DNA from 3 places in the Thermus javaensis genome. Region 3 is predicted to be linked to each of the others. Evidence: riboswitches for the same ligand, from Rfam matches in the RefSeq annotation. Region 3 holds a riboswitch; each other region holds the start of a gene.
What was found. Region 3 has a riboswitch for cobalamin ahead of ABXG85_RS09560 (acyl-CoA thioesterase). Riboswitches for the same ligand answer to the same signal wherever they lie in the genome.
Positions count from the first base shown of each region.

Region 1: it holds a riboswitch for cobalamin, as region 3 does, so the genes downstream of both, ABXG85_RS07640 (HoxN/HupN/NixA family nickel/cobalt transporter) here and ABXG85_RS09560 (acyl-CoA thioesterase) in region 3, are expected to answer to the same signal.
Region 2: it holds a riboswitch for cobalamin, as region 3 does, so the genes downstream of both, ABXG85_RS10980 (ABC transporter substrate-binding protein) here and ABXG85_RS09560 (acyl-CoA thioesterase) in region 3, are expected to answer to the same signal.

Region 1 covers NZ_BSRG01000006.1:95,787-99,020, reverse strand. The annotation lists gene ABXG85_RS07645 (cobalt-precorrin-5B (C(1))-methyltransferase) at 1-949, opposite strand, end outside; gene ABXG85_RS07640 (HoxN/HupN/NixA family nickel/cobalt transporter) at 946-1,605, opposite strand; cobalamin riboswitch at 1,699-1,862, opposite strand; gene ABXG85_RS07635 (histidine phosphatase family protein) at 1,884-2,426, opposite strand; gene cobT (nicotinate-nucleotide--dimethylbenzimidazole phosphoribosyltransferase) at 2,450-3,234, shown strand, end outside.
Region 2 covers NZ_BSRG01000015.1:40,844-44,077, forward strand. The annotation lists gene ABXG85_RS10975 (ROK family protein) at 1-901, opposite strand, end outside; cobalamin riboswitch at 1,024-1,182, shown strand; gene ABXG85_RS10980 (ABC transporter substrate-binding protein) at 1,327-2,181, shown strand; gene ABXG85_RS10985 (FecCD family ABC transporter permease) at 2,185-3,213, shown strand; gene ABXG85_RS10990 (ABC transporter ATP-binding protein) at 3,200-3,234, shown strand, end outside.
Region 3 covers NZ_BSRG01000010.1:47,094-50,327, forward strand. The annotation lists gene ABXG85_RS09550 (ribonucleoside-diphosphate reductase subunit alpha) at 1-489, opposite strand, end outside; gene ABXG85_RS09555 (ribonucleotide-diphosphate reductase subunit beta) at 500-1,474, opposite strand; gene ABXG85_RS09560 (acyl-CoA thioesterase) at 1,455-1,856, opposite strand; cobalamin riboswitch at 1,987-2,158, opposite strand; gene ABXG85_RS09565 (ABC transporter ATP-binding protein) at 2,336-3,234, opposite strand, start outside.

The sequences.
Region 1 (3,234 bases), on a different contig from region 3:
GCCCTTCCTCCAGGGCGAGCTCCAGGAAGCGGCGGGCGGTGGCGGCCCCTTCCGCCTCCTTAAGGGCCCGAGGGCTTGCCCCCGCTTCCTTGAGGAGGCCCAGGAGCATGGGTAGGTTCACCTCGCCGCCCGCGGCGTGGGTCATAGTCTTGCCGTCGGCCATCTTGGATACTTTTCCGATCATCCCCACGATCCGCACCACTTCTATCCCCACCTTCCGCGCCGCCCTGAGCACATCCCCCACGAAATCCCCCATCTCTATGAAGGCCATCTCGGGAAGGTGGGGAAGGAGCCTTTGGGCGAAGCGCTCGCTTTTTCCCCCGGTGGTGGCGGCGATCTCCAAAAGGCCATTGGCCCGCGCCACCCCCACCGCCTGGACCACGCTCATGCGGAAGGCGCTGGTGGAGTAGGGCTTTACCACCCCCGTGGTGCCAAGCACGGAGAGGCCCCCCAGGATCCCAAGCCTAGGGTTGAGGGTTTTTTTGGCCAGCTCCTCCCCTCCAGGGATGGCGATGGCGATGGCCAAGGGGCGGTCCGTCGCCTCCCGCACCGCCTCCCAGATCATCCGCCGGGGCACGGGGTTGATGGCGGGCTCCCCCACGGGCACCCCGAGCCCGGGCTTGGTCACCACCCCCACCCCTTCGCCCCCCTCTATTTGGTCTGCGCTGGCGAAGCGCACGTAGGCCTGGATCTCCGTCCCGTGGGTCACGTCGGGGTCGTCCCCGGCGTCCTTGATCATCCCCACCAAAACCCCATCCCCCTTCCGCTCCAGGCGGAAGACCTGGAAGGGCTGCCGCCAGCCTGCGGGAAGCCAGATGTCCACCACCTCCGGGGCCTCCCCCAGGAGAGCCAGGGCCGCGGCCTTGGCCGCGGCAGCGGCGTTAGCCCCCGTGGTGAAGCCGATGCGGCTTCCCTTCTTGTCGCGGGGCGGGGGGTAGGGGTGGCTCATGCCGGGCGCAGGGCGTAAAGCCTCAAGGAGACTAAAAGCCCAAAGAGGCCCAGGCCCAAGGGGAGGGCGAGGGCCTCGAGGTCCAGGGCCAAGAGTTCAGCCGCGGCCAGGAGGAAGGCCACCGCCACCACTGTCCAGCCCAGGAAGCGGCTCGCCCGCCTGGCCCGCTCCGAGTCGTGGGCTAGGTTCTGCAGGCGGCTTGCCAGGAACCCGTCCACCCCGTCCACCAGGAGCATCCCCAGGGTGAAGAGGAGTCCCAGGCGCAAGGGGGAAAGTTCCGCAGAAAGGGCCAGGGCGGAGAGCTGGCTAGCTGTTTCAAACCCCAAGCCGAAGAGAAGGCCGAGGAGGAGGGGGTGGAGGAGGGGAAGGCGGGCAGGCGCCCTTTCCTCGGGTCTGAGGAGGCGGTACAGGTTAAGCCCTCCCACCAGGAGAAGGAGCAGGGGGGGGAGGTGGAGGGCCTCCAGGTCCACCCGTTCCAGGAGGGCGGCGGCGGGGAAGGCCAGCAGGGTGACCACCCCACCGTGCCCCAGGGCGAAGAGGACGCCGTTATAGGGGGAGGGGCGCACCCGGGAAAGCCCGTCCACTGCAGCCAGGTGGTCGGGGTCCACGCCGTGGCGCATCCCTAGGGCCACGGCCAAAAGATCCAGGCCCGTCATGGGGTCCCTCTATGTGTACGGGAAGCTACAGGCCTAAGCCGAGGACCAGGTTCTCTTCTCATCCTTGCCTCCTTTCGCCCCTGCTCGGGGGCAGGTGAGGCGCGGGCTAGGGCGGGTGTTCGGGCTTCCGGCCAATGAGGAGGGGCCTTAGGTATGGGCCGGTTACCGTTGCGGCACAGCGCCGGACTTTCACCGGTCTTCCCCCTTTTATGCCCCAAGACATCCGGGCCTTGGGGCGCCCTAGCCGCACGGGCCCCGCTAAGGGGCTTGCCCCTGTTTTACTTCGGCGGAGGTTCCCCGTCAATGGTTGGTGTCAAGACCTTCCCCAGGACCCTTTGGGGCCAATCCACCACCACGGCGCTTCCCAAGGGCACGAGGCTGTCTTCCCCCAGGGCCCGGAGCACCGCCCGCACCACCCCCCCGTGGGTGAAGAGGAGGGCTGACCCCTTTAGCCCTTCCAGGAAGCGGAAGACCCTTTCTTGAAAGGCCTCGAGGCGCTCCCCCTCTGGGGGCGCAAACCCTTGGAAGCGGAGGAGGGCCTCCTTGTGGACCGCCTCCAGTTCCTCCCAGAAAGCCCCCTCCAACGCCCCGAAGTGGATCTCCCGCAGGGCGGGGCTAGGAATGGGGGCGAAACCCGCCAGGGCCGCCGTTTCCAGGGCCCGCTTGAGGTCCGAGCTAAAGGCGGGCAGGGGCGGGAGGAGGCCCCTGAGGGCCCTCGCCTGCTTCCTCCCCAAGGGCGTGAGGGAGAGGTCGGTCCAGCCCAAGAGCCTCCCCTCCCGGTTCCAGAGGGTTTCCCCGTGGCGCACGAGCCAGAGCTCCACGGGAAGAGTGTATAGTAAGGGCCATGGATCGGGGTATTTTGGAGGAGGCCCAAAAGCGTATGGAGGAGCTCACCAAGCCGCCCCGTTCCCTGGGGTACCTGGAGGAGGTGGCGGTGCGCCTGGCCGCTATCCAGGGCCGGGTGAAGCCGGAGCTTGGCCGGGGGGCGGTGGTGGTGGCCGCCGCCGACCACGGGGTGGTGGCGGAAGGGGTTTCCGCCTACCCCCAGGAGGTCACCCGGCAGATGGTCCTGAACTTCCTCCGGGGCGGGGCGGCCATCAACCAGTTGGCCCTGGCGGCGGACTGCGAGGTGTACGTGCTGGACGTGGGGGTCAAGGGGGAGCTTCCCGACCACCCCCGGCTCCTCAAGCGCAAGGTGCGGGAGGGGACCCGTAACTTGGCGGCGGAGCCCGCCCTCACCCGGGAGGAGGCGGAAAGGGCCCTCCTGGCGGGGCGGGAGGCGGCGCGGCGGGCCCTGGCGGAGGGGGCCACCCTCCTCGCCGCCGGGGATATGGGCATCGGGAACACCACAGCCGCCGCCGCCCTCACCGCTGGGCTCTTGGGCCTTGCCCCTGAGGAGGTGGTGGGTCGGGGGACGGGGGTGGGGGAGGCGGGGCTAAGGCGCAAGCGGGAGGCGGTGGCGAGGGCCCTCGCCCGCCTTCGCCCCGGGATGGACCCCTTGGCGGTGGCGGCGGAGCTTGGGGGCCTCGAGCTCCTCGCCATCGCCGGGGTGTACCTGGAGGGCTACGCCCAGGGGGTGCCCCTGGTCCTGGACGGCTTCCCCGTGACCGCTGGGGCCTTTTTGGCCTA
Region 2 (3,234 bases), on a different contig from region 3:
CCAGGTTGGCCACAAACCGGCCCAAGGCGTCCCCTAGGTGGGCCAAGGCGGTCCGGGCCAGGGGGTGGCCCGCCTGGGCCTGGGCCAAGAGGGCCTCGAGGTCCTCCGCTTCCCCTCCCAAGGCCCGGTGGTGCCGCAGCAAGGCTCCCAGGCCGAGCTCGGTTTCCAAGCACCCCTTGCGCCCACAGGCGCAAGGGGCTTCCCCAAAGCCGAGCCAGTGGCCCACCTCCCCCGCCGCACCACTCGCTCCCCGGAGGAGGCGGCCTTCCGCCACCACGCCCACGCCCAGGCCGGTGCTGAGGACCAGGTAGGCCAGGTTTTCCTCCCCGTGGAAGAAGACCTCGGAAAGGGCGGAGGCCTTGGCGTCGTTTTCCGCCAAGGTGGGTAGGGGGAAGGAGGCCAGAAAGGGGCTCAAATCCAGGTTGCGCCAGGCCAGGTTGGGGGCGTAAAGGAGCTGGGTTCCCACCACCACGCCGGGCAGGGTGAAGCCGAGGCCCAAGGCCCCTTGGGCCTCAGGCAGGCTTTCCTGCAGAAGCCGGGCGAAGCGCTCCTCCGGCCCCGCCTCCTTGGCGTGGGCCCACTCCTTGGCCCAAAGCACCTCACCCCGCCAGTCCAGGGCCAGGAGGACGGTACCTTCCACCCCGATTTCCGCTCCCAGGGCGAAGCGGGCCCCTGGCCGCAGGTGCAACAGGGTTCCCGGCCGCCCCAAGGGCGGGGAGGTGGAGGCCCCTTCCTCCAGGAGGCCTTCGTGCAAGAGCTCGTCCACCAGGCGGCTCACGGCGCTTTTGGCCAGGCCCGTGAGCCGGGAGAGGTCGGCGCGGGTGAGGGGACCCCGCCGCAGGTGGCCCAAGATGGCCCGGCGGTTCAGCCTGCGGATTTCCTGTGTGTCCCCTTTGCGCACCCGTGCCCCCCTTTAGTTCGTTCTCGGGACTAAGTAAACCACCGCCCCCGCCTTCCGTCAAGCCCTTGTCAGGTTCGCCCTCCAGGGCTTAGCCTTGAAGCCAAGGCCCGCTAGGGCCTCAAAGCCAGGTCCGTTGCCCTGGTGCCTGGGTGCGTAGCCCAGGCTTAAAGTGGGGAAGTCCGGTGCAAGTCCGGCGCTGTCCCGCAACGGTAACCGGCCAAGCCATGGGCCTTTCCTCGCAGGCCGGAAGCCCGAATACCTGCCAGGGCCGCCCGCCTTACCCCGTGGCGGGCACCTCACGCGGATGGGGGAGCGCTGGGGGCTTCTCAAGCGTTTTGGTGCCCCTGCCGCTCTTTCGGCAGGGGCGTTGCCCTACCTCCCCCGGGCCCGGTGCGCCTGGCCCTAGCGGCCTTAGGGAGGTGGGCATGAGGAAAATCTGGGCGTTTTTGTCGGTTCTCTTGGCCTTAGCCTTTGCCTTTCCCCTCACCCTCACGGACGACCTGGGCCGCTCGGTGACCCTGAAGGCCCCCCCTAAGCGCGTGGTCTCCATGCTGCCTTCGGTTACGGAGACGGTGTGCGCCCTGGGGGCCTGCGACCGCCTGGTGGCCACGGACGACTACTCGGATTGGCCGGAGAGCGTGAAGCGCCTGCCCAAGGCGGGGGGGCTTTACAACCCTAACCCCGAGCTGATCGTCTCCTTGAAGCCGGACTTGGTCTTGGTTTCCCGCTACGGCAAGCTTTACGAAACCCTGGAGCGGGCAGGGCTTACCGTGTTCGTGGTGCGCACGGAAACCTACGAGGACATCTTCAAAACCGTACGCACCCTGGCGCAGCTTCTGGGGCTTGGGTCGCAGGGGGAAAGGCTGGTGGCCCAGATCCAGAAGGAGGTTTACCAGGAGGAGGCCCGGGCCGCCAAGGCCAAGGCCAGGCCCCGGGTCTACTACGAGATTGACCCCACCCCTTACACCGTGGGGCCGGAAAGCTTTATCGGGGTCCTCATCCAGAAGGCCCGGGGGGTGAATATCGTTCCCAAGGAGCTTGGGCTTTTCCCCAAGATCGCCCCCGAGTTCGTGGTGGAGAAGAACCCCGAGGTCATCGTGGCCACCTACCCGAACGCCCGGGAAACCATACAGAGCCGACCGGGTTGGAGCCGGGTGAGGGCGGTGCAGGCGGGGAGGATCTGCGTGTATACGGGGGGGGAGGACAACCTTCTTTCCCGCCCCGGCCCCCGGGTGGCCCAAGGGCTTAGGCTCCTGGTGGACTGCTTCCACGGGCGCTAGGCCATGACCTTGTCCTTGCCCCTTGCCCTCAGGCGGAGCCTCGTCTTCGCCTGGCTCTTGGCCCTCTTGGCCTTGGCCTTGGTTTTGGGGCTCGCCTTGGGGGCGGTGGCGGTGCCTTTCGGGGAGGTGGTGCGGGCCCTGTTGGGCCTCGAGGAGAACCCCATCATCACCGAGCTACGCCTGCCCAGGGTTCTCGGGGGCATGCTGGTGGGGGCGGCCTTGGGGGTGGCGGGGGCTTCCTTCCAGGGCCTGTTCCGCAACCCCTTGGCCGATCCCTATCTCATGGGGGCGGCCTCGGGGGCGGCCTTTGGCGTGACCCTGTTGGCGGTCCTTATGGGCGGGCTTTCCCCCGCCTTCGCCCAGCATGCGGTCTTCCAGGGCCTTCCCCTTTCCGCCACCCTCTTCGGCTTCCTGGGGGCCCTTTTCGCCACCCTCCTCACCCTGGTCTTGGCCGGAGGGGTGGCGCGGACGGGGGAGCTGGTCTTGGCGGGGGTGGTGGTGGGCAGCGTCCTCACGGGGCTCACCACCTACCTGATGCTCCAGGACGCCGATCGGGTTCGGGCGGTGTTCGCCTACACCCTGGGGAACCTGGCCTTTTTGGGCTGGCCGGGGGTGAGGGCCTTGGCCTTCTTCCTCCTCCTCGCCTTACCGCCCCTTTTCCTCCTGGGCCGGGTCCTTAACGCCCTGCAGCTTGGGGAGGAGGTGGCGCGAAGCCTGGGCCTTCCCCTCAATGCGCTAAAGCTCCTCCTTTTGGCCGCGGCCAGCCTCCTCACCGCCGCCAGCGTGGCCCAGGCGGGGATCATCGGCTTCGTGGGGCTCGTCACCCCCCACGCCTTAAGGCGGCTTTTGGGGGAGGACTACCGCCTGCTCCTGCCGGCGAGCGCCCTGGGCGGGGCCGTCCTTCTGGCCCTGGCCGACCTCCTGGCCCGCACCCTTACCCGGCCCGCCGAGCTTCCCGTGGGGGTGGTGACCACCCTCCTCGGAGGGCCCTTCTTCCTTTACCTCCTTTGGAGGCGGCGTGGGCGGGCTTGAGGCGAGGGGTATCGTGGGGCC
Region 3 (3,234 bases):
GGCGCACTGGCCCCTGCGGGTGGAGCCCTGGTTGAAGACCTCGATCACCCGGTCAAAGAGGGAGGCGAAGGCAAACGAGCCGTTGCTCTCCCCGTTGTCCCGGATGGGGGCCCCCCGTGGGCGGAGCCTTCCCAGGTAGAGGGAGGTCCCTCCCCCCTGCTTGCTCATCATCCCCACCTCAGCCACCGCCCTCAGGATGGAAGCGGTGTCGTCCTCCACGTAGGTGCCGTAGCAGGAGATGGGAAGGCCCCGCCTGAGGCCGTAGTTGGCCCAGATGGGGGTGGCGAGGGAGTACCAGCCCCGGGCCACGTACTCCTGGAACTTGCGGCCAAACCCCTCCACCTTGGTGAGGGCCTCGGCCCGCTGGGCGATCTCCCTCACCCGCTCCTCCACGCTCACCCCGGGCAGCAGGTAGCCCCGGCGCATGTAGAGGCGGGTGTGCTCGTTGGCCCAGTACCAGGGCTCGTAGGTCCGCTTGGTCTTGGTCATGCCTCCTCCTTCAGAAAAGCTCCTCCGGATCAAAGCTTTGTACCCTGCGCGCGTAGGCCACGCTCCGCTTGTTGAAGAAGTCCACCTCCTTGTCGGCGAGGAGCTCCAGGGTGAACCACTCCGTGTCCCGAAGCCTCGCCCGGTCCACAGGGAAGGCTTCGGGGAGTCCATGGAGGGCGAGGACTTCGTTGAAGCGTCCCTTGAGGAACTCCAGGGTTTCTCCGTGCCCCACCAAAGAGGGTTCCCCCATGGCGAAGAGCCAGTCCAGGAGGTTTTCCTCGGCCCGGAAGAGCTTCTGGGCGAGGCGTAGAGACTCTTCCTGAAATTCCTCCCCCAGGGCCTCGGGGTGCTCCGTCCTGAGGAGACGGAGGAGCTCCACCCCAAAGAGGCCGTGGACGTTCTCCTCCTTGCTGGTGGCCTCAATGGCGTTGGAGATCCCTTTGTAGCGGTTGCCGCGGCGGTTTAGGGCCATGAGGACGTAGAACTGGGAGAAGAGGGAGACGTGTTCCGTGAAGGCGGAGAAGAGGAAGAGGGCGAGGGCGTATTCCCGCAGGTCCTTCCCCTGGGCGCGCCGAAGGGCCTCTCCCAGGGCTTGGGCCCGATCCCGGAGGGCGCTCGCCCCCTCCAGGGCCTGTCCAAAGGCCTCCTCCAGGCCCAAAAGCTCCAGGAGGTGGGCGTAAGCGTTGGCGTGCCGTACCTCGCTCTCGGCGAAGGTGAGGCCCACCTCGGCGATCTCGGGCTTGGGAAAGCGGTCGTAGACCCGGGCCCAGAAGAGCTTGACGGCGAGCTCCACCTGAGCGATGGCGAGGAGGGCGCGCTCCACCAGGGAGCGCTCCTTCTCGTCGGCCAGGGCGTGGTCCTGAAGGTCGGACTGGAAGCTGAACTCCGTGTGCACCCAGTAGCTGTGCCGGATGGCGTCCCGGAAGCGGAGGAGCTCGGGGTACTCGTAGGGGCGGTAGGCGAGCCTAGGCGCCGTGAGGGGCACGGGCCTCACCTCCTTCCAGGGGAGGCACCGGGCTTGGCCTCCCCCTTTCGTCCACCGCCACCAGGACAAACCCGCCCCGGGCGGCCAGGTAGGCCTCCTCGCCTTCCTTCACCGGCTCCACCCACATCTCCACCTCCACCCGCATGGAGGTGCGCCCCACCTCCCGCACCCGGGCCACCAGCTCCACGATGGCCCCCAGGGGGACGGGGCGCTTGAAGTCCACCGCGTCCGCGTGTACCGTTACCACCTTCTTGCGCGCGTGGCGCGTGGCGGCCACAAAGGCCGCCTGGTCCATCCAGGCCAGAACCGTTCCGCCAAACAGGGTTCCGTAGTGGTTGGTCTCCCCGGGGAAGACGGGGTAGACCATCCGCGTCTCCCGCATAGCGCCTCCTTGGGCGGGAAAAGCTTCCTAGAGCCGAAGGGCCTCTTTCGGGCGCTGGGCCCGTGACGGGTTTTGGGGGTTAGGCTAAGGTCCCACGGGTCTCACCACCTTCACCCTTGCCTCGAGGGCTACGGGGCAGGGCCGCGAAGCGGGTACTCGGGCTTCCGGCCGGGGCGGAGGGCGCGACGCTTGGGCCGGTTACCGTTGCGGGACAGCGCCGGACTTTCACCGGACTTCCCCCACCGCCTTTGGGCGTCCAGGCCTGTCGGCCTGGCATCGCGGCCAGGACACCCTAAGTCTTGGGCGTCCTGCCCAAGACCCTACCACAGGTTGGGTAAGGGGTCAACGGGAAGGGGGGCGCCTCGAGAGGCCCTTCCGCCATCGCGTTTTTGGGCCAATCCCCTGGGCCGACCCGGGTGGGGGGCGGTCCCTCGCCGACCCCCTCGAGGACCGGCAACACCCCCCTATCCCCCGTGCGGCTAGACAGTGCGAGGTTGTGCGCCAGGGGAAGGGCGGGCCTCCCCGAAGAGGTGGAGGAAGAGGGCCTCCAGGCTCGGCGTTCCCCTGGAGACCTCGAGGACCTCCACGGGAAGAGTTCCCAAGGCCTCCCGCAGCGCCTCCCACGGCCCGAGGAAGAAGAGGACCTCGGGGCCCTCGGCGCTCCAGCCGGGGCCTAAGGCCTGGAGGAGGGCCTCCGCCTTGGGCTCGGCGAGGCGCACCCGGTACCCCTCCCCGGCCCAGTCCCGGAGGAGGGCCCGGGTGGGGCCCTGCCGCCGCACCTCCCCCCGGTGGAGGAAGGCCACCCGGTCGCTCACCCGCTCCACCACCTCGAGGTCGTGGGAGGTGAGGAGGATGCCCCAGCCCTCCTTCTTAAGCTCCAGGAGGATCCCCTCAAACTCCCTCCGGCTCACGGGGTCCAGGCCCAGGGTGGGCTCGTCCAGGAGGAGGAAGCGGGGCTTGAGGGCGAGGGCCAAGGCCAAGGCCGCCTTCTGCTGCATGCCCCGGGAGAGGGAGGCGAGGGGGGCGTGGAGGCGGTCCTTTAGGCCGAAGCGCTCCAACCAGGCCTCAAACCGGGGGCGGACCTCCCTGGGGGGAAGCCCCCGGATGCCCCCGAAGTAGAGGGCGTTCACCAGGAGGCTCAGGTTGACGTAGAGGTTGCGGCTTCCCTCCAGGAGGACGCCGAACTCGTGGCCCTGGGGTCTGCGCCGCGCCCCGCCCTCCTCCAGGACCACCTCCCCCCCATCGGGGAGGAGGAGGCCGAGGACGACCTTGATGAGGGTGGTCTTGCCCGCCCCGTTGGGGCCCAAAAGGCCCAGGATCTCCCCGGCCCCAAGCTCCAGGCTCACCCCCTTGAGGGCCTCCAGCTTGCCGAAGCGCT